4 regions of the Streptomyces sp. NPDC051136 genome follow, and region 2 is predicted to be linked to each of the others. Evidence: riboswitches for the same ligand, from Rfam matches in the RefSeq annotation. Region 2 holds a riboswitch; each other region holds the start of a gene.
What was found. A riboswitch is a leader RNA that binds a small molecule or an ion and turns the genes downstream of it on or off. The one in region 2 is predicted to bind cobalamin.
Positions count from the first base shown of each region.

Region 1: it holds a riboswitch for cobalamin, as region 2 does, so the genes downstream of both, ACIBCJ_RS18895 (ribonucleoside-diphosphate reductase subunit alpha) here and ACIBCJ_RS14935 (hypothetical protein) in region 2, are expected to answer to the same signal.
Region 3: it holds a riboswitch for cobalamin, as region 2 does, so the genes downstream of both, ACIBCJ_RS24180 (energy-coupling factor ABC transporter permease) here and ACIBCJ_RS14935 (hypothetical protein) in region 2, are expected to answer to the same signal.
Region 4: it holds a riboswitch for cobalamin, as region 2 does, so the genes downstream of both, cobN (cobaltochelatase subunit CobN) here and ACIBCJ_RS14935 (hypothetical protein) in region 2, are expected to answer to the same signal.

Region 1 is NZ_JBITFE010000006.1:209,274-217,506, reverse strand. It holds gene ACIBCJ_RS18895 (ribonucleoside-diphosphate reductase subunit alpha) at 1-2,319, opposite strand, end outside; cobalamin riboswitch at 2,441-2,602, opposite strand; gene ACIBCJ_RS18890 (GNAT family N-acetyltransferase) at 2,664-3,170, opposite strand; gene mctP (monocarboxylate uptake permease MctP) at 3,255-4,865, opposite strand; gene ACIBCJ_RS18880 (DUF3311 domain-containing protein) at 4,862-5,149, opposite strand; gene ACIBCJ_RS18875 (GntR family transcriptional regulator) at 5,295-6,059, opposite strand; gene dasA (N,N'-diacetylchitobiose ABC transporter substrate-binding protein DasA) at 6,513-7,790, shown strand; gene ACIBCJ_RS18865 (sugar ABC transporter permease) at 7,878-8,233, shown strand, end outside.
Region 2 is NZ_JBITFE010000004.1:547,175-553,427, reverse strand. It holds gene ACIBCJ_RS14955 (class I SAM-dependent methyltransferase) at 1-314, opposite strand, end outside; gene ACIBCJ_RS14950 (MFS transporter) at 283-1,551, opposite strand; gene ACIBCJ_RS14945 (ATP-grasp domain-containing protein) at 1,544-2,785, opposite strand; gene ACIBCJ_RS14940 (cysteine synthase family protein) at 2,782-3,804, opposite strand; gene ACIBCJ_RS14935 (hypothetical protein) at 3,801-4,562, opposite strand; cobalamin riboswitch at 4,920-5,071, opposite strand; gene ACIBCJ_RS14930 (ferric reductase-like transmembrane domain-containing protein) at 5,340-6,253, shown strand, end outside.
Region 3 is NZ_JBITFE010000008.1:286,863-295,095, forward strand. It holds gene ACIBCJ_RS24165 (FAD-binding and (Fe-S)-binding domain-containing protein) at 1-2,219, shown strand, start outside; gene ACIBCJ_RS24170 (hypothetical protein) at 2,283-2,744, opposite strand; gene ACIBCJ_RS24175 (chloride channel protein) at 3,151-4,503, shown strand; cobalamin riboswitch at 4,739-4,925, shown strand; gene ACIBCJ_RS24180 (energy-coupling factor ABC transporter permease) at 4,955-5,662, shown strand; gene ACIBCJ_RS24185 (energy-coupling factor ABC transporter substrate-binding protein) at 5,659-6,009, shown strand; gene cbiQ (cobalt ECF transporter T component CbiQ) at 6,010-6,759, shown strand; gene ACIBCJ_RS24195 (ATP-binding cassette domain-containing protein) at 6,756-7,604, shown strand; gene ACIBCJ_RS24200 (MFS transporter) at 7,663-8,233, opposite strand, start outside.
Region 4 is NZ_JBITFE010000009.1:61,993-70,225, reverse strand. It holds gene ACIBCJ_RS25245 (SDR family oxidoreductase) at 1-142, shown strand, start outside; gene ACIBCJ_RS25240 (superoxide dismutase) at 307-948, opposite strand; gene cobN (cobaltochelatase subunit CobN) at 1,091-4,714, opposite strand; cobalamin riboswitch at 4,744-4,891, opposite strand; gene ACIBCJ_RS25230 (cobalamin biosynthesis protein CobG) at 4,947-6,425, shown strand; gene ACIBCJ_RS25225 (precorrin-8X methylmutase) at 6,422-7,105, shown strand; gene ACIBCJ_RS25220 (precorrin-2 C(20)-methyltransferase) at 7,102-8,233, shown strand, end outside.

The DNA of each region.
Region 1 (8,233 bases), on a different contig from region 2:
ACCGGGGGCGGCCTGCGCGGGGACGGTGGTGGCGCGGGCCGCGGCGCGGGCGATGCGGGTCGCCGGGCGTGAACGCAGGTAGTACGTGGTCTTCAGGCCCTGCTTCCAGGCGTACGCGTACATCGAGGAGAGCTTCCCGATGGTCGGCGTCTCCAGGAACAGGTTGAGGGACTGCGCCTGGTCCAGGTACGGGGTGCGGGCGGCGGCCATGTCGATCAGGCCGCGCTGCGGGATCTCCCAGGCGGTGCGGTACAGCGCGCGCACGTCCTCGGGGATCCAGGAGAAGCCCTGCACCGATCCGTTCGCCTCGCGCAGCGCCTCACGGGTGCGCGCGTCCCACACGCCGAGCCGCTTGAGGTCGTCCACCAGGTAGGAGTTGACCTGGAGGAACTCACCGGACAGCGTCTCGCGCTTGAACAGGTTGGACACCTGCGGCTCGATGCACTCGTAGACACCGGCGATGGAGGCGATGGTCGCGGTCGGCGCGATCGCCAGGAGCAGCGAGTTGCGCAGCCCGGTCGTCGCCATGCGGGCGCGCAGCGCGGCCCAGCGCTCCGGCCAGGCGGGCTCCACGCCGTAGTGGTCCGGGTGCAGCACGCCCTGTGCCGTACGGGTCTTCTCCCAGGCCGGGGCGGGGCCACCGCGCTCGGCGAGGTCGGCGGAGGTCTCGTACGCGGCGAGCATGATCCGCTCGGCGATGCGGGTGGACAGGGCCTTCGCCTCGGGCGAGTCGAAGGGCAGGCGCAGCTGGAAGAAGACGTCCTGCAGGCCCATCGCGCCGAGCCCGACCGGGCGCCAGCGGGCGTTGGAGCGGCCCGCCTGCTCGGTCGGGTAGAAGTTGATGTCGACGACCCGGTCCAGGAAGGTCACGGCGGTGCGGACGGTGGCGTCCAGGCGCTCCCAGTCGAGGTCACCCGCCGTCCGGTCGACGAACGCGCCGAGGTTGACCGAGCCGAGGTTGCAGACCGCCGTCTCCCCGTCGTCCGTGACCTCCAGGATCTCCGTGCAGAGGTTGGAGGAGTGGACGACGTGGCCGGGGGTCGCGGTCTGGTTGGCCGTGCGGTTGGCGGTGTCCTTGAAGGTCATCCAGCCGTTGCCGGTCTGCGCCAGGGTGCGCATCATGCGGCCGTACAGCTCACGGGCGGGCAGCACCTTGCGGGCGAGTCCCGCCTCCTCCGCCCCGCGGTACGCGGCGTCGAACTCCTCGCCCCACAGGTCGGTCAGCTCCGGCACGTCGGCGGGGGAGAACAGCGACCAGGACCCGTCGGCGTCCACGCGGCGCATGAACTCGTCCGGGATCCAGTGCGCGAGGTTCAGGTTGTGCGTACGGCGGGCGTCCTCACCGGTGTTGTCCCGCAGCTCCAGGAACTCCTCGACGTCCGCGTGCCAGGTCTCCAGGTAGACCGCCGCGGCACCCTTGCGCCGGCCGCCCTGGTTCACGGCGGCGACCGAGGCGTCCAGCGTCTTCAGGAACGGGACGATGCCGTTGGAGTGCCCGTTGGTGCCGCGGATCAGCGAACCGCGGGAACGGACGCGGGAGTAGGCGATGCCGATGCCGCCGGCGTGCTTGGACAGGCGGGCCACCTGGTGCAGCCGGTCGTAGAGGGAGTCCAGCTCGTCCTTGGGGGAGTCCAGGAGGTAGCAGGACGACATCTGGGCGTGCCGGGTGCCGGAGTTGAAGAGGGTGGGCGAGGAGGGCAGGTAGTCCAGGCGGCTCATCAGACCGTAGAGCGCGGCGACCTCGTCGACCGACCGGGCGGTGTCGTCCTCGGCGAGTCCGGCGGCGACCCGCAGCAGGAAGTGCTGGGGGGTCTCGACGGCCTTGCGGGTGATCGGGTGGCGCAGCAGGTAGCGGCTGTACACGGTGCGCAGCCCGAAGTAGCCGAAGCGGTCGTCGGCGTCCGGGTCGACCAGCGCGTCCAGGCGGTCGCCGTGCAGCCGCACGAACGCGGCGGTGCGGTCGGCGATCAGGCCCTCGCGGTGCCCGGTGGCGACCGCGTCGGTGAAGGCGACGACTCCCTGTGAGGCGGCCTCGTCGCGGATGCCGAGGGTGAGCAGCCGGGCGGCCAGCCGGGAGTAGACCGGGTCCTCGGAGATCAGCCCGGCGGACGCCTCCGTGGCCAGCTCGCGCAGCTCGGCCTCGTCGGCGCGGGCGGACCGGCCGCGCAGTGCGGCGGCGGCCACTCGTCCGGGATCGGCGCCGGGGAGGTCGGCGGTGAGCCCGGTCAGGGTCCGCAGCAGGGCGGCACCGGGTCCGTCGGGTTCCCCGGTCGCCGTCACCGGGGTCGCTGAAGCCGGATCGGCTGGCGCGATGGTCACGTGGAGCACTCCCTCGCTCGGCACGGGGCCTGGGGGAGGGCAGGGGGCGGCACGAGCGCGCACGGCGTCGCGTCCACCGGCCCACTCCACGAGGCCCGGACGTCATGGCACCCGGGCCGGTTCGGCCGGGCGCACCGTCGGCAGGTCCTCGGACTGGACAGGCGTGCGCGCACGTGCGAAGACGTACGGATGCACGCAAGTACACCGTTGCGGGACAGTTCCGGATTCGCACCGGATTCCCCTGCGGCGACAGCGAGCACGAGCATACATCTAGTGCCGGGCTCCGCCAGCACCCCCAGATGTTGTGTCCGGCTGCCGTGCCCGCGCGTCGCGCCGGTTCGGTGTCAGAGCGTCAGCCGGTAGGTGAGCAGCGTGAAGCCGTCCAGCTCGGGAAGCGGGTTCCAGTCGCGGTCGGGCGTGCGCACGAAACCCAGGCGCTCGTAGAGGCGGTGGGCGGAGCGCATGGCGCGCTGGGTCGACAGCACGACGCCCGTGCACCCCTCGACGGACCGTGCCCGGTCGACGCAGGCCCGCACGAGGGCCTCACCGGCCCCGCGGCCGCGTGCCGGGCGGGAGACGGCGAGCATGCGTATCTCGGCCTCGCCGGGCCGCGCGATGTCCGCCATGGGGCCGCCCGAGGGCACGAAGGTGACGCCGCCGAGCACCTGGCCGTCCGCCGCGGCGACCAGCACCTGCGCGGCCGCCGCCCGCTTGCCCACGTTCCTCAGCTCACCGAGGTAGGCGTCGTCCTCACCGAAGTCGAGGAGGCCGTCCCGGAGATAGGCCTGCGCCGTGATCTCGCCGAGGGTGTCGTACTCGTCGTCGGCCGCCGGCCGGATCGCGAAGTCCATGCGGCCGAGTGTGCCCCACGGGTACGACGGCGGGCCGCCGGATTTCTCCGACGGCCCGCCTCGATGCCGGGACTCCGGCCGGGGTCAGTGCGAGCTGCCCGCCGTGGCCGGCGGCAGTTCCACCTGGACACCGGGGTCTCCGGCGTCCGCCGTGTAGTCGGCCGGGCTGGTCTCGTCCACGCCGTCGGGCGCCTTGAGGGCCCTCAGGACGAAGGTCAGGACCACGGTGACCACGACGTTCAGCACGAAGGCGGTGAGACCGATGTAGCCGATCTCGCCGATGCCGGGAATCTCGTCGGAGGAGCCGCCGAAGTGCTTCTGCGTCGGCGAGGCCACGCCGTAGGCGGCGACCGTGCCGTAGACCATGCCGACCGCCCAGCCGCCGAGCAGCGCCCAGCGGTGGAACCAGCGGGTGAACAGGCCGCCGACCAGGGCCGGGAAGGTCTGCAGGATCCAGATGCCGCCCAGCAGCTGGAAGTTGATCGCGACGGTCTTGTCCATGCCCAGGACGAAGATCAGCGCGCCCACCTTCACCAGGAGCGACACCAGCTTGGAGACCTTGGTCTCCTGCTGCGGCGTGGCGTCCGGCTTGATGAAGTCCTTGTAGATGTTGCGGGTGAAGAGGTTCGCGGCCGCGATCGACATGATCGCCGCCGGGACCAGGGCGCCGATGCCGATGGCCGCGAAGGCCACGCCCGCGAACCAGTCCGGGAACATGTTCTCGAACAGCTGCGGGATCGCCAGCTGGCCGTTCTTCACCTTCACCCCGGCCGCGATCGCCATGAAGCCCAGCAGCGCGAGCAGGCCCAGCATCAGCGAGTACAGCGGCAGGATCGTGGTGTTGCGGCGGATCACCTCACGGCTGCGCGAGGACAGCGTGGCGGTGATCGAGTGCGGGTACATGAACAGGGCCAGCGCCGAGCCGAGCGCCAGGGTCGCATACGTCCACTGGCCCCCCGCGGCCGGCACCACTCCGCCCGCCCCCGCCTCGGTGAACTTGTCGCTCGCCGACGCGAAGATGTCGTCGAAGCCGCCCAGCTTGATCGGGATGTAGATGATCGCCACCGCGATCACGATGTAGATCAGCGTGTCCTTCACGAACGCGATCAGCGCGGGCGCGCGCAGTCCCGACGAGTAGGTGTACGCCGCCAGCACGCCGAAGGCGATCAGCAGCGGCAGGTCCTTGACGAACCAGTTGGTGTCCTCGCCGCCGCCGACGCCCATCACGTCCAGGACGGCCTGGATGCCGACCAGCTGGAGCGCGATGTACGGCATCGTCGCCAGGATGCCGGTGACGGCGACCGCCAGCGACAGGCCCTTGGAGCCGAACCGGCCGCGCACGAAGTCCGAGGTCGTCACGTACCCGTGCTTGTGCGAGACCGACCACAGGCGGGGCAGGAAGGTGAAGATCAGCGGGTAGACCAGGATCGTGTACGGCACCGCGAAGAAGCCGGACGCGCCCGCCGCGTAGATCGCCGCCGGGACGGCCACGAAGGTGTACGCGGTGTACAGGTCGCCGCCCAGCAGGAACCAGGTGACCCAGGTGCCGAACGAGCGGCCGCCGAGGCCCCACTCGTCGAGGCTGTGCTCGTTCTCGGCCCGGCGCCAGCGCGCGGCCAGGAAGCCCATGGCGGTGACGAGGACGAAGAAGAAGATGAAGACGGCGAGTGCGACGCCGTTCACGCCGTCGTTCATCGCGGCTCACCGCCCTTCGGGGTGGAGGCGGCGGCGGAGTGGGCGGCGCGTCCGCGCTGGTCGCGCTGCCACAGCTGGTACGCGATCACCGTCAGCACCGTGGAGATCAGCACCCAGGCCATCTGGTACCAGTAGAAGAAGGGAATGCCGATGAACGTCGGGTCGGACTTCGCGTACGAACCGACCCACAGCATGGCGACGAACGGTGCGACGAGGCAGAGCCCGATGACGACGCGCACCGGCGTCACCACCGGCTCTCTGCTCGCTTCTGTGTCTTCTGGCATGCGCGGCTCCGTCCCCTCGCTGATCACCTCGTGCAGTGCGCACGAAATGTAGGTGACGGTGTCAAGACAGCGGAAGACCTCGTCCGTATATCGGTCCTCAACTGCAATCTCGCGCTCGCGCGCGGGAGCGTATGCCGGGTATGCCCTAGTCCTGAGGGCGCTTGAGGCGGGCCACGAACTTGTAGCGGTCGCCCCGGTACACCGAGCGCACCCATTCCACCGGCTGACCGGTGCGGTCCTGCGAGTGCCGGGAGAGCATCAGCATCGGCAGGCCGACGTCCGTGCCGAGCAGGCCGGCCTCGCGCGGGGTGGCCAGCGAGGTCTCGATGGTCTCCTCGGCCTCGGCGAGGTGGACGTCGTACACCTCGGCGAGCGCGGTGTAGAGGGAGGTGTACTTCACCAGGGAGCGGCGCAGCGCCGGGAAGCGCTTCGCGCTGAGGTGGGTGGTCTCGATCGCCATCGGCTCACCGTTGGCCATGCGCAGCCGCTCGATGCGCAGCACCCGGCCGCCGGCCGTGATGTCCAGCAGCCCGGCGAGCCGGTCGTCGGCGGTGATGTAGCCGATGTCCAGCAGCTGCGAGGTGGGTTCGAGGCCCTGCGCCCGCATGTCCTCGGTGTACGACGTGAGTTGCAGCGCCTGCGACACCTTGGGCTTGGCGACGAAGGTGCCCTTGCCCTGGATGCGCTCCAGGCGGCCCTCGACGACCAGCTCCTGAAGGGCCTGGCGCACGGTCGTGCGCGAGGTGTCGAACTCGGCGGCCAGGGTGCGCTCGGGCGGGACCGGCGTGCCCGGCGTCTGGGTCCGGGTCATGTCGAGCAGATGCTTCTTCAGACGGTAGTACTTGGGCACGCGCGCGGTACGGACGGTCGCCCCACCCTCGTTCTCCGCACTGCTGACGTCGGTGCTCATGCTCTGCCTTCCCGGCTCCGGGTGCCGAAGCGACCGCTATCCCTGTCGGCCACGGCTCACATCGTGGCACGGCTTCGTGCCGGGATGGCCCCGCACGCTCCGTGATCCCTTCTGTATACCCGGGGGAACACCCTTGGTCTAGTCCATAGGTGCGCCGGACGCCGCTGGTACGCGCGTACGAAGCCCGGTCGGCGCGCCCTTGGGTGGGCGGTGGTACACCCGGTCCCGGTCCGCCCGATCTGTCGCTTGCGCAATGAAAGGTCCCTGCATATCTCGGTCCCATCACGGACGGACCGGCGGAGTTTGAACACCCTTGACAGTCCTATTGGTCTGGGCCAAGCTCCCCGTACTGGTCTACACCATTGGTCCAGGTCCCGGCCCCATGGGCGGTCCGCGTCGACGAGCAACCGCGGGGAGGCAGGGGGGTTGTGTGGCATCCCTGAGGAGGATGGCGTGAAGCGCAAGCTTATAGCCGCGATCGGTATCGCGGGCATGATGGTCTCGATCGCCGCATGCGGGGGCGACAGCGACGACGGTGACAAGAAGGCCGGGGCCGACGGGTACGCCGGCGAGACGCTCACCGTGTGGGTGATGGACGGTTCCTCGCCGGACGACTGGCAGGCGGACCTCGCCAAGGAATTCGAGACGAAGACCAAGGCCAAGGTCAAGTTCGAGATCCAGAAGTGGAACGGCATCCAGCAGAAGCTGACCACCGCCCTGTCCGAGGAGAACCCGCCCGACGTCTTCGAGATCGGCAACACCCAGACCCCGGCCTACGCCAAGACCGGCGGCCTCGCCGACCTGAGCGACCTCAAGGGCGAGATCGGCACCGACTGGTCCGAGTCCCTCAACAAGTCCGCCGTCTTCGACGGCAAGCAGTACGCGGCCCCGTGGTTCGTGGTCAACCGCGTCGTCGTCTACAACAAGAAGGTCTGGGCGGACGCGGGCATCAAGGAACTGCCCAAGACCCGCGACGAGTTCTACAACGACCTCAAGACGATCGGCGACAAGACCGACGCCGAGCCGATCTACCTGCCCGGCCAGAACTGGTACCACTTCGTGGGCCTGGTCATCGGCGAGGGCGGCGAACTGGTCAAGAAGGACGGCGACAAGTACGTCTCCAACCTGTCCGACCCCAAGGTCGCCGCGGCCACCGAGACCTACAAGAAGTTCCAGGCCCTCTCCAAGGCGCCCAAGGACAAGGACGAGGCCACCCCGCAGCAGGGTGAGATCTTCGCCAAGGGCAAGACCGGCGCGTTCATCGGCATGGGCTGGGAAGGCGCCACCGCGATCGCCACCAACCCGGCGATCGAGAAGGACCTCGGCTACTTCACCATCCCGGGCCCCGCGGCCGACAAGCCCGAGGGCGTCTTCCTCGGCGGCTCCAACCTGGCCGTCGCCGCGGGCAGCAAGAAGCAGGACCTCGCCAAGGAGTTCCTGAAGCTCGCGCTCTCCGACAAGTACGAGGGCGGCCTGGCCAAGGCCAACGGCGTCATCCCGAACAAGGAGGCGCTGCAGAGCAACCTGAAGGGCAACGCCGCCGCCGAGGCCGCCGCGCCGGCCGCCGGGACCGGTGACACCACGCCGCTCATCCCGGAGTGGGCCGCGGTCGAGAACGACCCGAACCCGATCAAGACGTACCTGACGGCCGTCATGAAGGGGAAGTCCCCGGCCGAGGCCGCCAAGCAGGTCGAGGGCGAGTTCAACAAGCGCCTGGCACAGCAGCAGTAGCACCGGGTGGACCGGGGCGGGGACCGGCACAGACGGTCCCCGCCCCGGCGTCGAGGTGAACAGGTCGAGAAGAGAGAGACCGCGAGCATGACCGTGCAGACCGAACGGCCGCCCTCAGGCCCGTCGGACGTCCGCAAGGCGGACGGTGGGGGAACCGGCGGGCCGAGAGCGGGAGCCGCGTCGCGCGCCGGCGCACTGGCCCCGTATCTGCTGTTGCTGCCCGCCGCCGCGGCCACCGTGCTGCTGCTCGGCTGGCCGCTGGTGAAGGACGGCCTGCTGTCCTTCCAGAACCTCAACATGGCGCAGCTGATCCAGCACGTCACCGAGTGGACCGGCTTCGACAACTACAAGGAAGTCCTCACCGGCGAGGAATTCTGGCGCGTCACCCTCCGCTCCATCCTCTTCACCGCGGTCAACGTCGTCCTCACCATGGTGGTGGGCGG
Region 2 (6,253 bases):
GGCGCTTCGTACTCGCGTGCGTCGGCCCGGACGTACGTCACGTCGGCACCGGCGTCGGCCGAGCGCTTGCGTGCCCGGTCCAGCATGGCCGGGCTCAGGTCCACTCCGGTCACGCGGTGACCGCGGCGGGCGAGGGGCACGGTGAAGACGCCCGGCCCGCAGCACAGGTCCAGCACGCGTGACCTCTCGGTCAGGGCGAGCAGGGGAGAGGTGTCGAGGAGTTCCTCGGCCTGCTCGTGGCGCTGCTCGGAGAAGAGGAAGTCGTGGAACTCGGTCCAGAAGTCATCGTCCTGGAATCCGCCCGTCCGTGTCATCGCGCGTCAGTGCTCCTTCGTGGTCGCCGTCGGGGACAGGGCGCCGCGCCGTGCGACGGCGCAGCGTGAGCAGCAGAGGGGGAAGCAGCAGGCACTGGGCTGCTGCCAGCAGCCAGAACCAGCCGGTGTGGCCGGCCCGTTCACCGAGGCTGTACACCTGGCCGCCCAGCACGCCGCTCGCGCAGGCGCCCAGGCCCGCGGCCAGTCGCTGCTGACCGAAGACCACGGCGTCCGAGCGGGGGCTGCGGAGCAGTGCCTCCAGGTCGTTCTTGAGGAACAGCACGATGTCGCCGAGGGTGATCAGCGCGCCGCCCGCCAGCAGCGCCGTCCGGGTGCCGGCCGCCAGCACGGCCAGGCCCGCTGCCAGGCCCGTGAATCCGACCGCGAGGGCGAGGGCGTACGGCATGCGCCGGATCAGGCCGGAGGCGAGCGGCTGTACGACGATGACCAGCGTGAAACAGAGCAGCAGCACCAGACTGTAGAAGCCGCTGGAGGCGCGCTCGACGGCGTACACCGCCAGGAAGTGCTGGAAGTGGAAGTAGAGGTAGAAGGCCAGCGCGTTGGCGGCGAACGGCAGGAGTGCCACGCCGGCGAGTAGTCCCGGGCGGGCCGTTTCCGTCGATTCGGCGGCGTGCGTCCCGTGGGTCTGCGGCAGCCGTGCGTGTCCCGCCGTGACCGCGAGGAACAGCGTCGTGACGGCTGCGAACAGCCAGCCGGGCGAGGACAGGACGAACGGCCCGGCGATGAGCGGGCCGACCGCCATCCCGGCGTTGAGCGCCGCGTTGCCCGCCGACAGGAACGCCGGGCGGCGCTCGTCGTCGACGCCGTGCACCAGGTACGCCTTGTTGGCGGGCAGGTAGAGCGCGGCACCGCAGCACGTCAGGACCAGTGCGCCGACCGCGAGGGGCGGCCAGCGCAGGGCCAGCAGGAGCCCGGTGAAACCGGCGGAGCGTACGACCAGTGCCCACAGCATGGTGCGGCGCAGCCCGATCCGGTCCGCGAGGGCTCCGCCGACGATGCCGCCCGAGAACTGCACGAGCGATGCCACGGCCAGGACGACGCCGACCGTGCCGAGACCCATCCCGAGCCGCTCGTGCAGGAACACCGACATGAACGGCAGGACCATGAAACTGCCGAGCGGGATGAGGAACGAGCTGAGCAGGAGGAACCGCAGCGGGCCGGTGAGCGGGAACAGCGAGGCCCGCAGGCCCGGTTCCCCGGGGGTGCGTTCACCCACCGGGCGCCTCCCGGCCGGCCGGTTCGGTGAGGACACGCAAGGCGTTGGCAGCGGCCACCGCGCGGTGGGTGGCGAGTTCGGCGGTCTCCGCCTCGGCGTACACGAGGCCCGCGTATCCGCGGCTGTCGCTCAGGTGCTCGATGAGGTCGCCGGGCTGCTTGGCCGGATACCAGGTGGGGGCTCCCGGCATGTCGGTCAGCCGGTCGAGCCCGGCGACGCCGGTGAACACGCCGGGGGCGGCCGGGTAGCCGAGAACGAAGGCGACGGCCGGACCGCCGGGAAGTTCCGCGTCCATGAGACGGGGGCGGCGGCCGAGTGCGGCCTCGATCACCGCCTCGTACACGTTGACGCCGAGGGCCCGGCACATGCCCTCGCCGACCAGGGCGCCTCCGATGCGGGGATTGACCTCCACCACCTCCGGGCCGTCGGCGGTCAGCACGAACTCCACATGTGCGAACCGGTCGGTGTAGTCGACGGCGGCGAGTACCCGATCGAGCCAGGACTCGAGTGATGTCCGTTGCGGGCTCGGGAACGCCACGGGGAAGGCGGTGATCTCCTCCCGGAAGTGCGGCTCAGGTGACATGAGCCGGCTGGAGACGCCCAGCAGCCTGGTGCGACCGTCCCAGGTGAGCGTCTCGGCGCTGTACACCGGCCCGCTGAGATAGGGTTCGGCGAACAGCCGCCCCTTCAGGTCCCGACCGGACGACTCTTCCAGCGCCGCGTCGAGTTCGCCCTCGTCACGGACCAGCCACACGTTCTGACTCCCGGTGCCGGCCGTGTCCTTGAGTATGAGCGGCACCCCCGCCTCCTTGAGCAGGAGCCCGCGTGCCTCGCCGTCCGGGACGGCGCATTCGACGGCCCGGGCGCGGGTGAGTCCCGCCTCGTGCAGCCTGTTGCGTACGGCGGCCTTGTCCCGGGTCATCCGCAGCACGGCCGGGTCGAGGCCGGGCAGGCCGAGGCGATCGGTGAGCTCGGCGCCGGCCAGTGTCCAGGTGTCGGTGGAACTGATCAGGCCGCGCAGTTCCGGGGTGCGCCGGAGCAGCGAGTCGACCCGCTCCACGTCGAAGGTGTCGGTCACGACGACGTCCAGGGCGTCGGTGGGCAGCCGGTCCAGTTCGTAGGCGTAGTACGCGGGGTCCCGGGTGAGGAGCAGCAGGCGCTCGCCGAGCCGGTCGGCGGCGCGGACCAGACGGCCGAGGCCGAAGGTCAGTGACTCCAGGCAGGCCACGGTCATGCGGCACTCTCCTTCCACTTCGCCTGGCGGGGAGTGCGCTGCCACGTCGCCCTCGACCAGGGCATGGTCATCTCCTCGGGACCGCGGACCTCAACGGGCTTCAGCGCGGCCGGGTCCAGGGCCTCGGTGTGCCGGGCGAACACCCGCTCCACGTACCGGTGTCCGGTGTCGGCGCCCAGCACGAGGTGCAGTCGGTCGGGGTGGCGGCGGGCCTCGTACGTCGCCGTCAGATAGCCGGCCCCGGTGGACAGCCCGGCGAAGACCGCGTGTTCGCGCAGCAGGGCGACGGCGCCGGACATGGCGTGCGTGAAGTCCAGCCAGTGCACGGTGTCGTAGAGGTGGTGGCGGACGTTGTCGAAGACGATGGACGAGCCGATACCGGCGATGATCGCTTCGGGATCGTGATGGTCCTGGCTGCCGAAGGTGACGCTGCCGAAGGGCTGGACGCCGACCAGACGCACCGAGGGGTCCGTGACGCGCAGGCGTTCCACGATGCCGCCGGTCGAGGCTCCGGACCCCACACCGCCGACGACGGTCAGCGAGGCGTGCGGGAACTGTGCCGCGATGCGGTCGGCGATCTCTTGGTAGCCGAGGTAGTGGATGTCGTCGTGGTACTGGCGCATCCAGTGGTGACCGGGGCGCTCGGCGAGTATCTCGCGCACCCGTCGCACCCTCAGTTCCTGGTCCAGTTTCAGGTTCCGCGACGGTCTGACCTGTTCCACGGTGCAGCCGAGGATCTCCAGTTGGGCCAGGGTGGTGGCGTCGACGGTGGTGGACGCGACGATGTGACAGCGCATGCCGTACCGGTGACAGGCAAGAGCGAGCGCGTAGGCGTAGATGCCGCTGGAACTGTCGATCAGGGTCTGTCCCGGACGGACGGTGCCCCGCTCCAGCAGATGACGGACGGCGGCGAGGGCCGAGTAGATCTTCATCGACTCGAACCGCAGCAGGACCAGGCCGTCGGTGAGCCGGACGAGGTCCGGGGCTTTGAGGGCGTCGGCGATGTGGGGGTGGATCACCCGTAGCCTCCTTGGGCGAAGGTGCACTGGTGGCCGAGCGACTGGAAGAACGCGGAGAGTTCGGACTTGACGTGGGCGCCTGGGCGGGAGACGAAGAGGTAGCCGACCAGGCAGCCGGTGTGGGCGACGAAGACGCCGTCGGCGCCGAATCGCTCACGATGGGCTTGCAGACTGCCGAAAGTCGCCTTGGGCAACACCTCCTGGGACAACGCGGCGCTGCACGTGGCGGCACGGGCGACGGCGGCCGGGTCGCCCGAGTCGAAGCCCTTCAGCAGATCGGTCAGACACCGCTGGTACTCCTCGTCGCGGCGCCGGTAGTGGTCCAGCAGCAGGGGAGTGACGGCGGCGGTGTCCACCGTGCCGGGTTCCATGACGTAGGCGGTGTGGAAGCCGACGTCCCGGCCCAGTCGCCGCACCACTTGGTGCCGGCCGCTGAGATACAGGGCGAACTCGTCGAGGAAGACACTGTCGGCGCGCTCGATGTCCGACAGGATGCCGAGGACCACGTCCATGTCGTACGGCAGCGAGAAGACGCGGAACAGGCAGCGCAGTGTCGCCACGATGTCCGCCGTGGAGCTGGCCATCCCCACCCCTACCGGCAGTTCGGAGTGGGTGCGCCAGTCGCCCGGGGGGAAGGCGAGGCCGTAGTGGTCGAGGAAGAGGCGGGCCGCTGTCGCCGACTTCGCACCCAGGGCCGTCGGACGCGGCGGGCCGGTGGCCTTCCTCGGTGTGAAGTACACCCAGGAATGTCGGTCCACGGGAAAGGACACCACCGCGATCTCAGGTGCGGTGCCCGCTCGCAACGGGCCCTGGTACAGCTCACCCAGAGTGCCGTGACAGACGCCGGAGACCGTGACGCGGGACTGGTCCCGTTCCCGGGGGACACCCGCTACGGGTCCGAGGGCCGGCCGCCCGGAGCCGTCGGACGACACCTCGGCCCGGGGTCGGACATGCCGACGCGAAGCGGCTGGGTTCCGCACAGCATCCTCCGTACCTGGCCTTGGACAGCGACAGGGAAGGAGGCGCGGCCACACGCACGACGTACGACCGCCCATACCACCGACCCAGTCCACGAGGTCACGTGCACGACCCGCGCGGAGCGCGGGCGCAGTGGCAGGTCTTCGGACTCGCGGGCTCGTCCGCCGAAAGGGCGGACCCCTACCGGCCGTCTCTTCCCCGGTCCTGACGCGGACCCAGTGAACATCGACGGCTTTCGTTCCCACTCACCGCTGCGGGACAGCCCCGGATTCGCACCGGGTTCCCTCTTGCGTCGCGCCGCCGGCATCCGGGCGGAGGGGAGGCGCGAACCGACTGCGTCCATCAGCGTAAGGGCGCTCGTATTCCTGCGACAGATGGGATTCAACGGTTGTCCTGAAAGTGGAGGGGAGGCGGAAACCAGGTGTGTCCCCGTTCGGTCGTCGTGGTCGGTCTGGCCGGATCGTGCCTCCGGGGATCGCCGCCCCATCGGCCAGACTTGTTGCCTCACGACACATGCGCACCGCTGCGGCGGTGGCCCGTGCCTGGGGAGGCGCCCGATGACGTCGGACACGAGGCCGGACGAGGGCGGGGCGGCGGCCGCCACCGGAGGCCGGCGGCCTCCCGGGGACCGCGTCGCGCTGCGCGGTGATCTGCGTGCCGCAGTGCCCGACGCCACCGCGGCGGTGGTGGTCACGGGGCTGGTGTTCGCCCTCCTTTGGTCCCGCATGGAGTCGGGTGCTTCGGACACCGTCGCGGTCATGCCGTTCATGGACGATGCCGGCACCTACTGGATGTACCTGCTCAGCCAGGCCTTCGGCTGGTCGGGGCTGCTGTGGGCCTGGGGCACGGTCATGCTGGGCCTGCTGCTGTCGGGGCCGCGCCCCGCCCGGCTGCCGGTCTCCCGGCAGGTACTGGAGCGCTGGCACCGCACCACGAGCCTGACCACGATGGCGCTCATGTTCGCGCACGCGTTGATGTTCGCCGCCGAACTCGTCCGCTACGAGACGAAGGTGGACTGGGCCGAGCGGCTGTGGGTGGGCTTCGCCGACACCTTCGTGCCCGGCTGGTACGACTCCGGCACCGGCCGGGTCGCCATCCCGCTCGGCCAGGGCGCCCTGTACCTCGCGATCCCTCTCGGCCTGCTGTTCTACATCCGGCACCGCATCGGAGCGAACACCTGGCGCCGGCTGCACCGCTTCGTGATCGTCGTCTACGTGCTCAGCGTGTGGCACACCCTGCTGTACGGAACCAACGTCTGGTACGGCGAGTGGCCGCGCACCGTCCTGTGGCTGCTGCAACTCCCCGTCGCAGCACTGCTTTTGATGCGTCTGCTGCGGCCTGCCCGACGGGCCGAACGGCTGGGGCCGCCGAGGCGGGGCGCGGGCACGGCCCGTCCTGTCTGGTGGGGGCGCGCGGCCGGACGCGTCGTCGCCGGAGCCGTCGTCGTCGCACTGGTCGTCGTGGTGATGTC
Region 3 (8,233 bases), on a different contig from region 2:
CGCACGGACCGATCGCGCTGGAGGGCGTCGACGCCCGGCTCGTGCGCGACGAGCGGATCAAACGCCTGAACACGAAGGCGCTGGCCGAGATGCCCGAGGGCGACGCCTACCTGATGGTGCAGTTCGGAGGGGACACCGCCGAGGAGGCCGACGGGCGGGCCCACCGGATGCTGGAGGCGCTGCACCGCTCCGAACACGACGCCGACTGCGCGTTCATGGACGACCCGTCGCACGAGCAGGACCTGTGGCAGGTCCGCGAGGCCGGACTCGGCGCCACCGCGCACATCCCGGGCAAGCCCGACACCTTCGAGGGCTGGGAGGACTCGGCGGTCTCGCCGGAGAAGCTGGGCGACTACCTGCGCCGACTGCGGGCGCTGTTCGACGAGTTCGGTTACCTGAGCGACACCGGCCCCAGCCTGTACGGCCACTTCGGGCAGGGCTGCGTGCACACCCGCATCCCGTTCGACCTGTACACCGCGGACGGCGTGGCGACGTACCGGCGGTTCATGGAGCGGGCGGCCGACCTCGTCGTCGGGTTCGGCGGCTCGCTCTCCGGCGAGCACGGGGACGGGCAGAGCCGCGGGGAGCTGCTCGCCCGCATGTTCGGCGACCGGCTCGTCGAGGCGTTCGGGCGGCTCAAGGCCGTCTTCGACCCGCACAACCGGATGAACCCGGGGAAGGTCGTCGCGCCGTACCGGCTGGACGAGAACCTGCGTCTGGGGGGCGACTGGGCCCCGTTCGAGCCCCGCGACCTGCGTTTCCGGTTCCCGCACGACGGGGGTTCGTTCTCGCAGGCCGCCAACCGCTGCGTCGGTGTCGGCAAGTGCCGGCAGCACACCAGCGACGGCACCGTGATGTGCCCGTCGTACCAGGTGACACGGGAGGAGGAGCACTCGACGCGGGGCCGGGCCCGGCTGCTGTTCGAGATGCTCGACGGCCACGGGGACGGTGCGATCCGGGACGGCTGGCGTTCGGAGGCGGTCAAGGACGCCCTCGATCTGTGCCTGTCCTGCAAGGGCTGCAAGAAGGACTGTCCGGCGGACGTGGACATGGCCACGTACAAGGCGGAGTTCCTGTCCCACCACTACGAGGGCCGCCCGTGGCGCAGGCCGCGCTCGGACTGGTCGATGGGCTGGCTGCCCGCGCTCGCCCGGGTCGTGGGCCGCGCCCGGCTCGGGCCGGTCGTCAACGCCCTCACCCACGCCCCGCTGCTGTCGAAGGCCGCGGTGCTGCTGGCGGGGGTGGCGGACCGGGAGGTACCGCTGTTCGCGGAGCGGACCTTCGAGCAGTGGTTCGCGGACCACGAGCCGGAGGGCGACGGGCACCGCGGGCCGGTACTGCTGTGGCCGGACACCTTCACCAACCACTTCCACCCGCACGTCGGCCGGGCGGCGGTACGGCTCCTGGAGCACGCCGGCTGGCGGGTGGAACTGCCGGACGAGCCGCTGTGCTGCGGGCTGACCTGGATCTCCACGGGGCAGCTGGGCACGGCGGAGAAGGTCCTCACCCGGACCGTGCGCGCTCTGGCGGACCATGTGCGGGCGGGCGGCCTGGTGGTGGCGCTGGAGCCCAGCTGCACGGCCGTGTTCCGGTCGGACGCCGGGGAGATGTTCCCCGGCGACCAGGACGTGCGCCGGCTGGCCGAGCGGACGGTGACGCTGTCGGAGCTGCTCACCGAGCACTCCCCCGGCTACGAGCCGCCCCAGGTCCCCGGCCGGTCCGCGCGGGCGCTGGCCCAGGTGCACTGCCACCAGCACGCCGTACTGGGCTGGGACGCCGACCGGGAGCTGCTGCGCCGGGCCGGGGTGGACGCGGAGCGGCTCGACTCCGGTTGCTGCGGCCTGGCCGGGAACTTCGGCTTCGAACGCGGTCACCTGGACGTCAGCGAGGCGTGCGCGGAGCGGGTGCTGCTGCCGCGGCTGCGGGAGGAGGACGAGTCGACCGTCGTCCTCGCGGACGGCTTCAGCTGCCGTACGCAGATCCACGAGTTCGACAGCGGCGGACACGAGGGCGTCCACCTCGCGGAGCTGCTGGCCTCGGCCCTGCCGGGCACCGCGACCGCCGAGGTCCCGGGCAGCGCGTACGGCACCGCGCCGGGCGCCCGTCCCGCGGTTCCCGGCCGCCGGGCCCGGTCCCTGGCCCTCGCGGGCACGGCGGCGGCCGCCGCGGGCGCCGTGGGGGCGGCGGCGGTGCTGGTCCGGAACCTGCGCCGCCGTTGAGCCCGGACACGACGGCGGTCACCGCCGCCGGCGCGGGGTGACCGCCGTCGTGGGTGGGAGGGTTCAGGTCCGGGACGGGTGCTCCTGGCGGCTGGCCAGGGCCCAGATCACGAACACGTCGATCGCCATCATGATCACGGACCAGACGGGCGAGTACGGCAGGAAGAGGAACTGGGCGACCAGGCTCAGCGAGGCCAGGACGATACCCGCCACCCGCGCCCAGGCCATGTCCTTGAGCAGGCCGAACCCGGTGACGAACACGAGGGCGCCCAGGATGACGTGGACGATCCCCCAGCCGGTGAGGCTCATCTCGTAGACGTAGGTGCCGATACGGGCGTACACGTCGTCCTCGGCGATGGCCGCGATGCCCTGCAGGACGGCGAGGGCGCCGTTCAGCAGCAGCAGTACGCCCGCGAAGACGACCCCTCCGGTCACCCAGCCGCTGGTGCGGTCGCCCGAGCGCTGAGCCCAGGAGGCGTCGCCGCGGGACGGCCGGCCGGGCGTGGGTTCGGCGTGCTGGCTCATGAGCGGAGTCCTTTCTGTGTCCCCCGTACGGGGCAGCTGCCCACCGGCGCCGACGGCACCGACAGGTCGTTCCGAGCCTGCGGGCGTCCGGGCTCCCCGGCCACGCGGGTACGCCGAACGGGTGAACCGCGCGCCGGTCCTGCGCATGCGGGGGCTCGCGGACTCGCGTTGACTGAACGGCACCCGCGGCTGCCCGCGACCGACCGGCGACGGGACCGGCGGGGCCGGCGACGGAGCGCGGCGCGGACGAAGGAGGGCATGTGACGAGTCGGCCGCTGTCCCGACTGTCCCGGCGGGGCCCGCTGGCCCGGGGGTGCTTGCTGGCCCGGGGGTGCTTGCTGTCCCGGCGGGGTCGGCTGCCCCGGTCGGTCGGGCTCTCCCGGCGGGGCCCGCGCGGGCCGGTTCGGTGAGCGGGCCCGCGAACGCCGCCGCGGACCGGGCTGAGCAGTCCCTGCGGCAGACCCTGCTCAGCCCCGGCTACCGGCGGCTGTTGCTGCTGTGCGTGCTGCTGGGCGTGCCCATCGCGCTGGCCTGCTTCTTCTTCGTCGGCCTCCAGCACGAGTTGCAGCACTGGGTGTGGACCTCGCTGCCCGAGGCGGCCGGTTACGACACGCCGCCCTGGTGGTGGCCGCTGCCCGCGCTGCTCCTGGCCGGGCTGATCCTGGCGCCGATCGTGACCCGGATGCCGGGCGGCGGCGGCCATCTCCCGGTGAACGGCCTGGGCGGTGCGCCGGTCGGCCCGCGTGCCCTGCCCGGCGCGGTGCTCGCCGCGCTGGCCACGCTGCCGCTCGGCGTGGTGCTGGGTCCGGAGGCTCCGCTCATGGCCGTCGGCAGCGGGCTCGCCCTGCTGGCGGTGCGGCGGGCAGGTGCGGGCGGCGACCAGCGGGCGAGCGCGATCCTCGCCACGGCCGGCTCCACCGCCGCGATCTCCACCATTCTCGGCGGTCCGGTCGCGGCGGCGGTCCTGCTCATCGAGGGGGCCGGGCTCGCCGGGGCGCAGATGGTCACGCTGCTGCTGCCGTGTCTGCTGGCCAGCGCGACGGGCGCGCTGGTCTTCACCGGCTTCGGGCAGTGGACGGGGCTGGACATCGGCGCGTTGGCCCTGCCCGATCTGCCGCCGCAGGCCGGTCCGGACGCGGGCGACTTCCTGTGGGGTCTTCCCACGGCGGCCCTGATCGCCGTACTGGTCACGCTGGCCCGGGGGCTGGGCCATCGCACCGTCACCTGGACCCGGCACCGCAGGGCCACCCGCACCGTCGTGTGCGCCACCGCCGTCGGCGTCTGCATCGCCGCGTACGCGCTCATCACGGGCCGCTCCCCGGCCGAGGCGGCGCTGTCCGGCCAGGCCGCCCTCGCCCAGCTCGCCGCGCACCCCCACGCGTGGTCCGTCGGGGCGCTCGTCGCGCTGGTCGCGTGCAAGGGACTGGCCTGGGGCATCGCGCTGGGGGCGCTGCGCGGCGGCCCGATCTTCCCGTCGGTGCTGCTGGGCGCGGCGACCGCCCTGGCCTGCTCCGGGCTGCCCGGGTTCGGCGCGACCCCGGCCCTCGCCCTCGGCATCTCCGCCGCGGCGGCCGCGGTGACGGGGCTGCCGCTGGCCAGCGCGGTCCTGGCGGTGCTGCTGATGGGCCGGGACGCCCACGACCAGACGCCGCTGATCGTCATGGCGTCGGTCGTCTCCTTCGTCGTCGCCCAACTGGTGCGCCGGACCGGGCCGGAGGCGGGCAGGGCACCGAAGGAGGCGGCGGAGGCGCCACGGTGACCGGCCGGATGCGGACAGGGTGGTCAGGTCCCCCGGATCAGCGGGGCCGGTTCCGCCGATCCGGGTGCTCCGCGGCACAGGCGCGCGGAGATCTTCGCCACGTCGGGCGCGGAGGGGCGGTGGCGGATGTCGGACCGGTGGCGCCTTGCGTTTTCGCAGGCCCCGGGCCTCTTCGACGGCCCGGCGGGGCGTCCGCCCGGCGTGCGGCCCGCTTGTGCCCGGCCCCGTGTGAGCACTACTGTCGCCACGCCTTGGTGAACGGGAAATCCGGTGTGATGCCGGTGCGGCCCTCGCCACTGTGAATCGGGAAGTCCGGCTCCGGCCCTCGCGGGCAGCCACTGGATCGCTTGCGGTCCGGGAAGGCGGAGCACGGGCGGTGGTACCCGTAAGCCAGGAGACCGGCCAAGGCGCGTCGTCCATCCACGAGGTGCTGGAGAGGGTCTGCTGAGCCATGCACATAGCCGAGGGCTTTCTGCCACCGGCGCACGCGATCGCCTGGGGTGTCGCGTCCGCGCCGTTCGTCGTCCACGGAGTCCGGTCACTCACCCGTGAGGTCAGGGAGCACCCGGAGAGCACCCTGCTCCTCGGGGCCTCGGGGGCCTTCACGTTCGTCCTGTCGGCCCTGAAGCTGCCTTCGGTCACCGGGAGTTGTTCCCACCCGACCGGCACCGGTCTGGGCGCCGTCCTGTTCCGGCCGCCGATCATGGCGGTACTGGGCACCATCACCCTGCTCTTCCAGGCGCTGCTGCTCGCCCACGGCGGGCTGACCACGCTCGGGGCCAACGTCTTCTCGATGGCCATCGTCGGCCCCTGGGCCGGTTACGGCGTCTACCGCCTGCTGCGCCGCTTCGATGTGCCGTTGATGGTCACCGTGTTCTTCGGGGCGTTCGTCGCCGACCTGTCCACCTACTGCGTCACCAGCGTGCAGCTGGCGCTGGCCTTCCCCGACCCGAGCAGCGGTTTCCTGGGCGCGCTCGGCAAGTTCGGCTCGATCTTCGCCGTCACGCAGATCCCGCTGGCGGTGAGCGAGGGCCTGCTCACCGTGATCGTCATGCGACTGCTGGTGCAGTCCAGCAAGGGTGAACTGACCCGGCTGGGCGTGCTCCTGACGAAGGCGCCGGCGGGTAGCGGGAACAAGGAACAGGCGGTGGCCCGATGAGCCGGAACGCGAAGATCAACGCCCTGCTGCTGCTCGCCGTCGCCGCGCTGGCGGTGCTGCCGCTGGTGCTGGGGCTGGGCGACCACAAGGAGGAGCCGTTCGCCGGTGCGGACGCGGAGGCGGAGACGGCGATCACCGAGATCGAGCCGGACTACGAACCGTGGTTCTCCCCGCTGTACGAACCGCCCTCCGGGGAGATCGAGTCGGCGCTGTTCGCGTTGCAGGCCGCGCTCGGCGCGGGCGTGCTGGCGTACTACTTCGGGCTGCGCCGGGGCCGGCGGCAGGGTGAGGAGCGGGCGTCGACGGCGGCGACGGCGGCTCCGCGGGACACCCCCGGTGGGGACTGAGTGCTGCCGATCGACGCGGCGGCGCACAGCAGTCGCTGGCGCCGCCGGCACCCCGTGGACAAGGCCGTGCTCGGGCTCGGTCTGACCGTGCTCGCGATCTCGCTGCCGCCGTGGCCCGGCGCGGCACTGGTGCTGGTGACGGCGCTGATCGTGCTGCTCGGCCCGGCGGGTGTGCCCGGACGCCGGCTGTGGCGGGCGTACCGGGTGCCGTTGGGATTCTGTGTGACGGGGGTGCTGCCACTGCTGGTGCAGGTCGGGGGCCCGGACGGGTTCCTGTCGGCGGCGGACGGCGGTGCGGTGCGCGCGGGTGAGCTGCTGCTGCGCACCTCGGCGGCCTCGCTCGGGGTGCTGCTGTTCGCGTTCACCACGCCGATGTCCGACCTGTTGCCGCGGCTGGTGCGGGCCGGGGTGCCGGCGCCGGTCGTGGACGTGGCGCTGGTGACGTACCGGATGAGTTTCCTGCTGCTGGACTCGGTGCGCCGGATCCGCGAGGCGCAGGCCGCGCGGCTGGGGCACACCACCCGGGCGGCGACCTGGCGTTCGCTCGGCGGGCTCGGGGCCACCGCGTTCGTGCGGGCCTTCGACCGGGCGGCTCGGCTCCAGTCGGGGCTCGCCGGGCGCGGTTACGACGGCACGCTGCGCGTGCTGGTGCCCGAGGCGCGGCTCTCGGTGCCGTTCACGGCGGCGAGTGTCGCGCTCCTCGCGGTGCTGGCCGGTCTCACCCTCGTACTGGAAGGACCCCTGTCGTGAGCGGACCGGCGCTGTCACCGGAACCGGCCCTGGTCGCCCTGCGGGGTGCGTCCTTCGCGTACGAGGAGGGCCCCGACGTGCTGGCGGGGCTGGACTTCGCGGTGCGCGAGGGACGTGCGCTGGCGTTGCTCGGCCGCAACGGCAGCGGCAAGACCACCTTGATGCGGCTGCTCAGCGGCGGACTGCGGCCGCGGGCGGGGTCGTTGACGCTCGGCGGCGAGCCGGTGACGTACGACCGCAAGGGGCTGACCCGGCTGCGGACCACGGTGCAGCTGGTGGTGCAGGACCCGGACGACCAGCTCTTCGCCGCCTCGGTCGGCCAGGACGTGTCCTTCGGGCCGCTGAACCTCGGCCTGCCGGACGCGGAGGTGCGCTCCCGGGTCGGGGAGGCGCTGGCCGCGCTGGACATCGCGGCGCTGGCCGACCGGCCCACGCACCTGCTGTCGTACGGGCAGCGCAAGCGGACGGCGATCGCCGGGGCGGTCGCGATGCGGCCCCGGGTGCTGATCCTCGACGAGCCGACCGCCGGGCTCGACCCGGACGGGCAGGAGCGGCTGCTCGCCACCCTGGACCGGCTGCGCGCCGCGGGCACCACCGTGGTGATGGCCACCCACGACGTCGACCTCGCCCTGCGCTGGTCCGACGACGCCGCCCTGCTCACCCCGGACGGTGTGCGCACCGGCCCGACCGCGCCGACGCTGGCCCGCACCGACCTGCTGCGGCAGGCCGGGCTGCGGCTCCCGTGGGGCGTCGCGGCGACCGGGCTGCTGCGGGCCCGCGGCCTGCTGGCGGACTCGGCGACGGGCCCGCGCACGGCGGAGGAGCTGGCGGCGCTGGCCGACTGACGGGGTGTGCGCCGGCACCCGGAGCACCGCCCGGACCCGCGCACACCCCGGGACCGGGTCAGCCCTGTGAGCGGGCGGGCTCGGTCTCCCGGTCCTGCCCCACGCCGCGCACCGTGTCCTCGTCGGCCTGCTGCCGGGCCCGGCGGCCGGGCAGGACGGCGAGGACGATCAGGGTGCCGGCGGCCATGATGACGCCGCCGACGAGACTGGTCGTCGAGACGCCGTGCGCGAAGGCCTTGTTCACGGCGTCGGTGAGGGCGTGCGCCTGCTCGGGACCCGCGGCCGGGTCGGTGGCGAGCCGCCGGGCGACGGCCAGTCCGCCGCCCACGGAGTCCTGGGCGGTGTCGAGGGCGGCGGCCGGGAGCCGGTCGCCGACGAGGCCGGCCAGTTCGTCGCGGTAGGCGGTGCCGAGCAGGGAGCCCAGCACGGCGATGCCCAGCGAGCCGCCCAGTTCCAGCGCGGTGTCGTTGGCGCCGCCGCCGACGCCCAGTTCGCTCTCCGGGAAGGAGCCCATGATGGTGTCGGTCGCCGGGGAGACGCTCAGGCCGATGGCGAGTCCGAGCAGCAGCATCGGGGCGAGGAAGTCGGCGTAGGTGGAGCCCTGCTCGATCAGGACGAGCAGGAAGACG
Region 4 (8,233 bases), on a different contig from region 2:
GGCGCTCGATGGCGTCGAGGCGGGCTCCGCCGAGGTCCTCGCCGACCGGTGGAGCCGGGACGTCAAGTCCCGTCTGCCGCTGGCGCCGGAGGAGTTCGGCGCCGCGATGGACCGCGCCCTCGCGGCGCTGATGGCGGCCTGAGTGCCACTGTCCCCGTGCGGGGGGCCCGCCGCCCGGTTCCGCTCCCGGGGGCGGACGAACGGCGGAAGGCCCCCGGGGGCGCGAGTCCCCCGGGGGCCTTCCGTGGTGCCGCCTGCCCGGTGAAGGGTGAGAAGACGATCACGAGGCAGGACGTCTCAGGTGGTTCAGGGGGCCAGCAGCAGGGCGTTGGTGCGGGACTTGGCGGCCTCGTAGCGCTTGGCGACGTCCTGCCAGTTGACGACGGCCCACATGGCGTCGATGAAGTCGACCTTCTGGTTCTTGTACTGCAGGTAGAACGCGTGCTCCCAGGCGTCGAAGACCAGGATCGGGGTGGAGCCCTGGCCGACGTTGCCCTGGTGGTCGTAGACCTGCTCGACGATCAGGCGGCCGCTCAGGGGCTCGTAGGCCAGCACGCCCCAGCCCGAACCCTGGGTGGTCGCGGCGGCCTTGGTCAGCTGCGTCTTGAAGCCGGCGAAGGAGCCGAAGGACTCGGTGATCGCGTCGGCCAGGTCGCCCACGCCGTCGGCCGCCAGGGGCTCGCCGCCGCCGTCGCCGGTCATGTTGTGCCAGTAGATCGAGTGCAGGATGTGACCGGAGAGGTGGAAGGCCAGGTTCTTCTCCAGGCCGTTGATGGAGCCCCACTGCTCCTTGTCCCGCGCCTCGGCGAGCTGCTCCAGCGTGTCGTTGGCGCCCTTCACGTACGCGGCGTGGTGCTTGTCGTGGTGCAGCTCGATGATCTGCGGGTTGATGACCGGTTCGAGCTCCGCGTAGTCGTAGGGAAGCTCAGGGAGCGTGTACACCGCCATGTCCAACATCCTCCGACGTTATTGCCAATAATGTGCAAGTGCACGCTAACAGCAGATGCCGGAGCGGAAGATCAGGCATTGGTCCTAGGACCCGTGTCGCCCGGCGGGCGGGCGGCACGGGTCCGTCGCGGGCCGGCCGTGCTCAGTCCTCGCCCTCCAGGTCGCCCTCGGTCTCCAGGTACGCCTGGCGCAGCGCGGCCAGGACCTCCGGGTCGGGCTTCTCCCACATGCCACGCGACTCCGCCTCCAGCAGCCGCTCGGCGATGCCGTGCAGGGCCCAGGGGTTGGCCTGCTGGAGGAACTCGCGGTTGGCCGGGTCCAGGACGTAGGTCTCGGTGAGCTTGTCGTACATCCAGTCGGCCATGACACCCGTGGTGGCGTCGTAGCCGAAGAGGTAGTCGACGGTCGCGGCGAGTTCGAAGGCGCCCTTGTAGCCGTGGCGGCGCATCGCCTCGATCCACTTGGGGTTGACCACGCGGGCACGGAAGACGCGGGAGGTCTCCTCGACCAGCGTGCGCGTGCGGACGGTCTCGGGCCGGGTGGAGTCGCCGATGTACGCCTCGGGGGCGGTGCCGCGCAGGGCGCGGACGGCGGCCACCATGCCGCCGTGGTACTGGAAGTAGTCGTCCGAGTCGGCGATGTCGTGTTCGCGGGTGTCGGTGTTCTTCGCGGCCACCGCGATGCGCCGGTACGCCGTCTCCATCTCGTCGCGGGCCGGGCGGCCGTCGAGGTCGCGGCCGTAGGCGTAGCCGCCCCAGACGGTGTAGACCTCGGCGAGGTCGGCGTCGGTGCGCCAGTCGCGGGAGTCGATGAGCTGGAGCAGTCCGGCGCCGTAGGTGCCGGGACGGGAGCCGAAGATGCGGGTGGTGGCCCGGCGTTCGTCACCGTGCTCGGCGAGGTCGGCCTGGACGTGGGCGCGGACGCGGTTGACCTCGGCGGGCTCCTCCAGGGACGCGGCGAGCCGTACGGCGTCGTCGAGCAGGCCGACGGTGTGCGGGAAGGCGTCCCGGAAGAAACCCGAGATGCGCAGGGTGACGTCGATGCGGGGGCGGCCCAGCTCCTCGTACGGGACGGGTTCGAGGCCGGTGACGCGGCGGGAGGCGTCGTCCCAGACCGGGCGGACGCCGAGCAGGGCGAGGGCCTCGGCGACGTCGTCGCCCGCGGTGCGCATGGCGCTGGTGCCCCACAGGGAGAGGCCGACGGAGGTCGGCCAGTCGCCGTGGTCGGTGCGGTACCGCTCCAGGAGGCTGTCGGCGAGGGCCTGCCCGGTCTCCCAGGCCAGCCGGGAGGGGACGGCCTTGGGGTCGACCGAGTAGAAGTTGCGGCCGGTCGGCAGGACGTTGACCAGGCCGCGCAGCGGCGACCCGGAGGGCCCGGCGGGGACGAAGCCGCCGTTCAGGGCGTGCACGGCGTGGTCGATCTCGGCGGTGGTGGCGGCGAGCCGCGGGACGACCTCGCGGGCCGCGAACTCCAGGATCGCGGCGACCTGTTCGCCGTGCCCGGTGGGTACGGCGGCCGGGTCCCAGTCCGCGTCCTCCATCGCCTGGACGAGCGCGCGGGCCCGTTCCTCGGCGGCGTCGGCCGTGGTGCGGGTGGCGGCGGACTCGTCCAGGCCCAGGGCCTCGCGCAGACCGGGCAGGGCGGTGGCGCCGCCCCATATCTGGCGGGCGCGCAGGATGGCGAGCACGAGGTTGACGCGGTCGGCGCCGGCGGGCGGGGTGCCGAGGACGTGCAGGCCGTCGCGGATCTGGGCGTCCTTGACCTCGCAGAGCCAGCCGTCGACATGGAGGATCATGTCGTCGAAGCCCTCGTCGTCGGGCCGGTCGTCGAGGCCGAGGTCGTGGTCGAGCTTCGCGGCCTGGATGAGGGTCCAGATCTGGGCGCGGATCGCCGGGAGCTTGGCCGGGTCCATGGCCGCGATCTGGGCGTACTCGTCGAGGAGTTGTTCCAGGCGGGCGATGTCGCCGTAGGAGTCGGCGCGGGCCATCGGCGGGACGAGGTGGTCGATGAGCGTGGCGTGGACGCGGCGCTTGGCCTGGGTGCCCTCGCCGGGGTCGTTGACGAGGAACGGGTAGATCAGCGGGAGGTCGCCGAGGGCGGCGTCGGGGCCGCAGGCGGCGGACAGGCCGGCGTTCTTGCCGGGCAGCCACTCCAGGTTGCCGTGCTTGCCCAGGTGGATCATGGCGTCCGCGCCGAAGCCGCCGTCCTCGGTGCTCGCGGCGATCCAGCGGTAGGCGGCGAGGTAGTGGTGGGAGGGCGGCAGGTCCGGGTCGTGGTAGATGGCGATGGGGTTCTCGCCGAAGCCGCGCGGGGGCTGGATGAGGATCAGCAGGTTGCCGTGGCGCAGGGCGGCCAGCACGATGTCGCCCTCGGGGTTGCGGCTGCGGTCGACGAACATCTCGCCCGGCGGCGGGCCCCAGTGCTGCTCGACGGAGGTGCGCAGCTCCTCGGGGAGGGTCGCGTACCAGCGCCGGTAGTCGGCGGCCGGGACGCGCACCGGGTTGCGGGCGAGCTGCTCCTCGGTCAGCCAGTCCTGGTCGTGGCCGCCCGCCTCGATCAGCGCGCGGATCAGCTCGTCGCCGTCGCCGGAGACCAGGCCGGGGACCTCGCCGGTGCCGAAGTCGTACCCCTCCTCGCGCAGCCTGCGCAGCAGGGCGACGGCGCTGGCGGGGGTGTCGAGGCCGACCGCGTTGCCGATGCGGGAGTGCTTGGTCGGGTAGGCGGAGAGCACGAGGGCCAGGCGCTTGCCGGCGGCCGGGATGTGCCGCAGACGGGCGTGGCGTACGGCGATGCCGGCGACGCGGGCGGCGCGTTCGGGGTCGGCGACGTACGCCGGGAGGCCGTCGGCGTCGATCTCCTTGAAGGAGAACGGGACGGTGATCAGGCGGCCGTCGAACTCCGGCACGGCGATCTGGCTGGCCGCGTCCAGGGGCGACACCCCCTCGTCGTTCTCCTCCCAGGCGGTGCGCGACCCGGTCAGGCACAGGGCCTGGAGGATGGGCACGTCCAGCGCGGTGAGCGCGCCCGCGTCCCAGGACTCGTCGTCGCCGCCCGCGGAGGCTTCGGCGGGCTTGGTGCCGCCCGCCGCGAGGACGGTGGTGACGATCGCGTCCGCGGCGCGCAGCTCGGCGATCAGCTCGGGCTCGGGGGCGCGCAGGGAGGCGACGTAGAGGGGCAGGGGGCGGCCGCCGGCGGCCTCCACGGCGTCGCACAGGGCGTGCACGAAGGCGGTGTTGCCGCTCATGTGGTGGGCGCGGTAGTAGAGCACGGCCACGGCCGGGCCCTCGCCGCGGGCCGGTTCGCGCTCCAGCGGACCCCAGGTGGGCGCGGGCGCGGGGGCGTCGAAACCGTGGCCGGTGAGCAGGACGGTGTCGGACAGGAAGCGGGCGAGCTGCTCCAGGTTGGCCGGTCCGCCGTGGGCGAGGTACGCGTGCGCCTCGGCGGCGATGCCGACGGGCACGGTGGAGGCTGCCATCAGCTGGGCGTCGGGCGCCTGTTCACCGGTGAGGACGACGACCGGGCGGCCGTCGGCGAGCAGCAGGTCCAGGCCCTCCTCCCAGGCGCGCACTCCGCCGAGGAGGCGGACGACGACCAGGCCCACGCCGTCGAGGAGGCCGGGCAGGTCCTCGATCGGCAGGCGGGAGGGGTTGGCGAAGCGGTAGGGCACCGGACCGGCGGCCGCGCGGGCGCTGAGCAGGTCGGTGTCGGACGTCGACAGGAGCAGGATGCGGGGCTGCGCGGCGCGCTCCCCGGACGAATGCGGCATGCGTCGTCTGGCCTTCCTCGGGGTCCGCGCCCCGGGCGGTGAAAGACGGCGGGAGTTCCTGGCTCGTCCGGCCTCTTAGTGGCCGGATTCACAGTGGCGGGACCGCGCCGGGTTCGCACCGGGCTTCCTCCCCTGTCGCCGTCGTGGCGGCGGCGGACCGGACGATCCACCTGGTCAGCATAGTAAGGGGCGGCGCAAGAGGGCAGGGCATACAGCCGGTGTGATGGTCGGTATGCTCGCCGCCGTGCCCACTCCTCCCCCGCTTTCGTCCCCGTCGGCCGCGCCGGTTCCGCGGCACCGCGGCGACGCCTGCCCGGGGTCGCTGCGGCTGCACGCCGCCGACGACGGCGCCCTGGCCCGGGTCCGCGTGCCCGGCGGTGTCCTGACCGCCCGGCAGGCGCACGCCCTCGCGGAGGCGGCCCGGCAACTGGGCGACGGGGAGCTGCACCTGACCTCCCGCGGCAACGTGCAGTTGCGCGGACTCGGCGACGCGTGCGGCGGCGAGTTGGCCGGTCTGCTGGAGGAGGCCGGGCTCCTGCCGTCCCGTGGGCACGAGAGGGTGCGCAACATCGTGGCGTCGCCGCTGTCCGGGCTGGACGGGAACGGGGTGCGCGAGGTGCGGCCCTGGCTGTCGGCGCTGGACGCGGCGCTGTGCGCGAGCGGGGCGGCGCGCGGACTGTCGGGGCGATTCCTGTTCGCGCTCGACGACGGGCGCGGTGACATGGCCCCGCTCGGCGCCGACGTGACCGTGCGCGCCACGGCCGACGGCGGTGCGCTGATCCGCCTGGGCTCCGCGCCGCAGACGCTGCGGGTCGCCGGGGGCGACGCTCCGCGGGCGGCGCTGCTGGCGGCCGAGGTGTTCCTGGAGTGCGCCGAGGGGTCCGCCGAGCGGGTCTGGCGCATCGACGACCTGGGGCCGGGGCACACCGAGTTGACCTCCGCCCTACGACACCGCCTCGCGGCGTCGGGCATCGACTGCACCCCGGGCCCGGGCGACGCGACGGGGACCGACGACACCCGGCCGCCGGACAATACGGCGGCCACCGGCACCACCCACGACCCGAGCGGCCCGGCCGGAACGGACGGCACCCGGGCCCCGAGCCGTGCGCCGGGACCCGACAGGGCCCGGGAGCCGATCCCCGCGCCAGACACCGTCGGCACCCGCCCCCCGGGCAGCCCGGCGGCCACCGGCGGGCCCCCTCCCGGGATCGTCGGCTCCGCTCTGTCCGTCCATGTCCCGCTCGGGCGCCTGACCGCCCCGCAGTGGCGGGAGTTGACCGCGGTCGCCCCCGGTGAACTGCGCCTCACCCCCTGGCGCGGCGTCGTCGTCCCCACCGCGGACATGACCGCGTCCGAGCGGAGCGCCGCCCTCTCCCGCCTGGCCGCCGCGGGCCTCGTCACCGACCCCGCCTCGCCCTGGCCGGGCGTCGGCGCGTGCATCGGGCGGCCGGGGTGCGGCAAGTCCCACGCGGACGTCCGCGCCGACGCGACCCGCGCCCTCGGCGCCGTGGGCGGTGCCCGCCTCCCGCTGTACTGGTCCGGCTGCGAGCGGCGGTGCGGCCACCCCCGGGGCGACCGCGTCGACGTGACCGCCGTACCGGACGGCGGTTACCGCGTCACGCGGACCGACGGCGCCGGGCGGCAGACCCGCACCGCCGCGGTCCACGACCTGTCCGACCTCGCCACCGCCCTGGCGGCGATCACCTCATGAGCCGTACGAGCCGTACCACGACGACCGAGAGCAGCGAGACCAGCACCGTGACCCCCTACGACTACGAGAAGGACGGCGCGGCCATCTACCGCGCGTCCTTCGCGACCATCCGCGCGGAGGCGGACCTCGCGGCGTTGCCCGCGGACGTCAGCCAGGTCGCGGTCCGGATGATCCACGCCTGCGGCATGGTGGACCTCGTGCGCGATCTCGCGTACTCCTCCGGCGTGGTGGCCCGCGCCCGCGAGGCCCTGCGCTCCGGCGCGCCCATCCTGTGCGACGTGCGGATGGTGGCGAGCGGCGTCACGCGCAAGCGGCTGCCCGCGGACAACGACGTCCTGTGCACCCTGTCCGACCCGGCCGTCCCCGAGCTGGCGGCCAGGCTCGGCACCACGCGCAGCGCCGCCGCCCTGGAGCTGTGGCGCGACCGGCTGGAGGGGGCCGTGGTCGCCGTCGGCAACGCGCCCACCGCGCTCTTCCGGCTGCTGGAGATGATCGAGGAGGGGGCGCCCCGTCCGGCCGCCGTCATCGGCGTGCCGGTCGGCTTCGTCGGCGCCGCCGAGTCCAAGGACGCCCTGGCCGCCCACCCGTCGGGCCTGGAACACCTGGTCGTCCGGGGCCGCCGCGGGGGCAGCGCCATCGCGGCCGCCGCGCTCAACGCGATCGCTAGCGAGGAAGAATGAGCGGCAAGCTGTACGGGGTCGGGCTCGGGCCCGGCGACCCCTCCCTGATGACCGTGCGGGCCGTCGAGGTCATCGCCGGGGCCGACGTGATCGCGTACCACAGCGCCCGCCACGGCCGGTCGATCGCGCGGTCCATCGCGGCCCGGCACATCCGCGCCGACCACGTCGAGGAGCCGCTGGTCTACCCGGTCACCACCGAGACCACCGACCACCCCGGCGGCTACCAGGGCGCCATGGACGACTTCTACGCCGAGGCGTCCGCCCGGCTCGCCGCCCACCTGGACGCGGGCCGGACGGTGGCGGTCCTGGCGGAGGGCGACCCGCTCTTCTACGGCTCGTACATGCACATGCACAAGCGGCTCGCCGGCCGCTACGACACCGAGGTCGTCCCGGGCGTCACCTCCGTCTCCGCCGCCGCGGCCCGCCTGGGCACGCCGCTGGCCGAGGGCGAGGAGGTGCTGACCGTCCTGCCCGGCACCCTGCCCGAGGAGGAGCTGACCGCGCGGCTCGCCTCGACGGACGCGGCGGTGGTGATGAAGATGGGGCGCACCTTCCCCAAGGTGCGGCGTGCGCTGGAGGCTTCCGGCCGGCTCGACGGAGCCCGGTACGTGGAGCGGGCCACCATGGCGGGGGAGCGTCTCGCGGAACTGGCCGACGTGGACGCCGGGTCGGTGCCGTACTTCTCGGTGGCGGTGCTGCCCAGCCGGGCCGACGCCGTGGCGGCGGAGCCGGTGCCGGGTGCCGTGGGTGAGGTCGTCGTGGTGGGGACGGGACCGGCCGGCCCGCTGTGGCTGACGCCCGAGACCCGTGGCGCGCTCGCCGGGGCGGACGACCTGGTCGGCTACACCACCTACCTGGACCGGGTGCCCGTACGCTCCGGCCAGCGCCGGCACGGGTCCGACAACCGGGTCGAGGCCGAGCGCGCCGAGTTCGCCCTGCAACTCGCCCGGCGGGGACGGCGCGTGGCCGTCGTCTCCGGAGGCGACCCGGGTGTCTTCGCCATGGCCACGGCGGTGCTGGAGGCCGCGTCGGCGGACGCGTACGCGGACGTGCCGGTGCGGGTCCTGCCGGGGGTGACCGCGGCCAACGCGGCGGCCGCGCGGGCCGGCGCCCCGCTCGGCCACGACT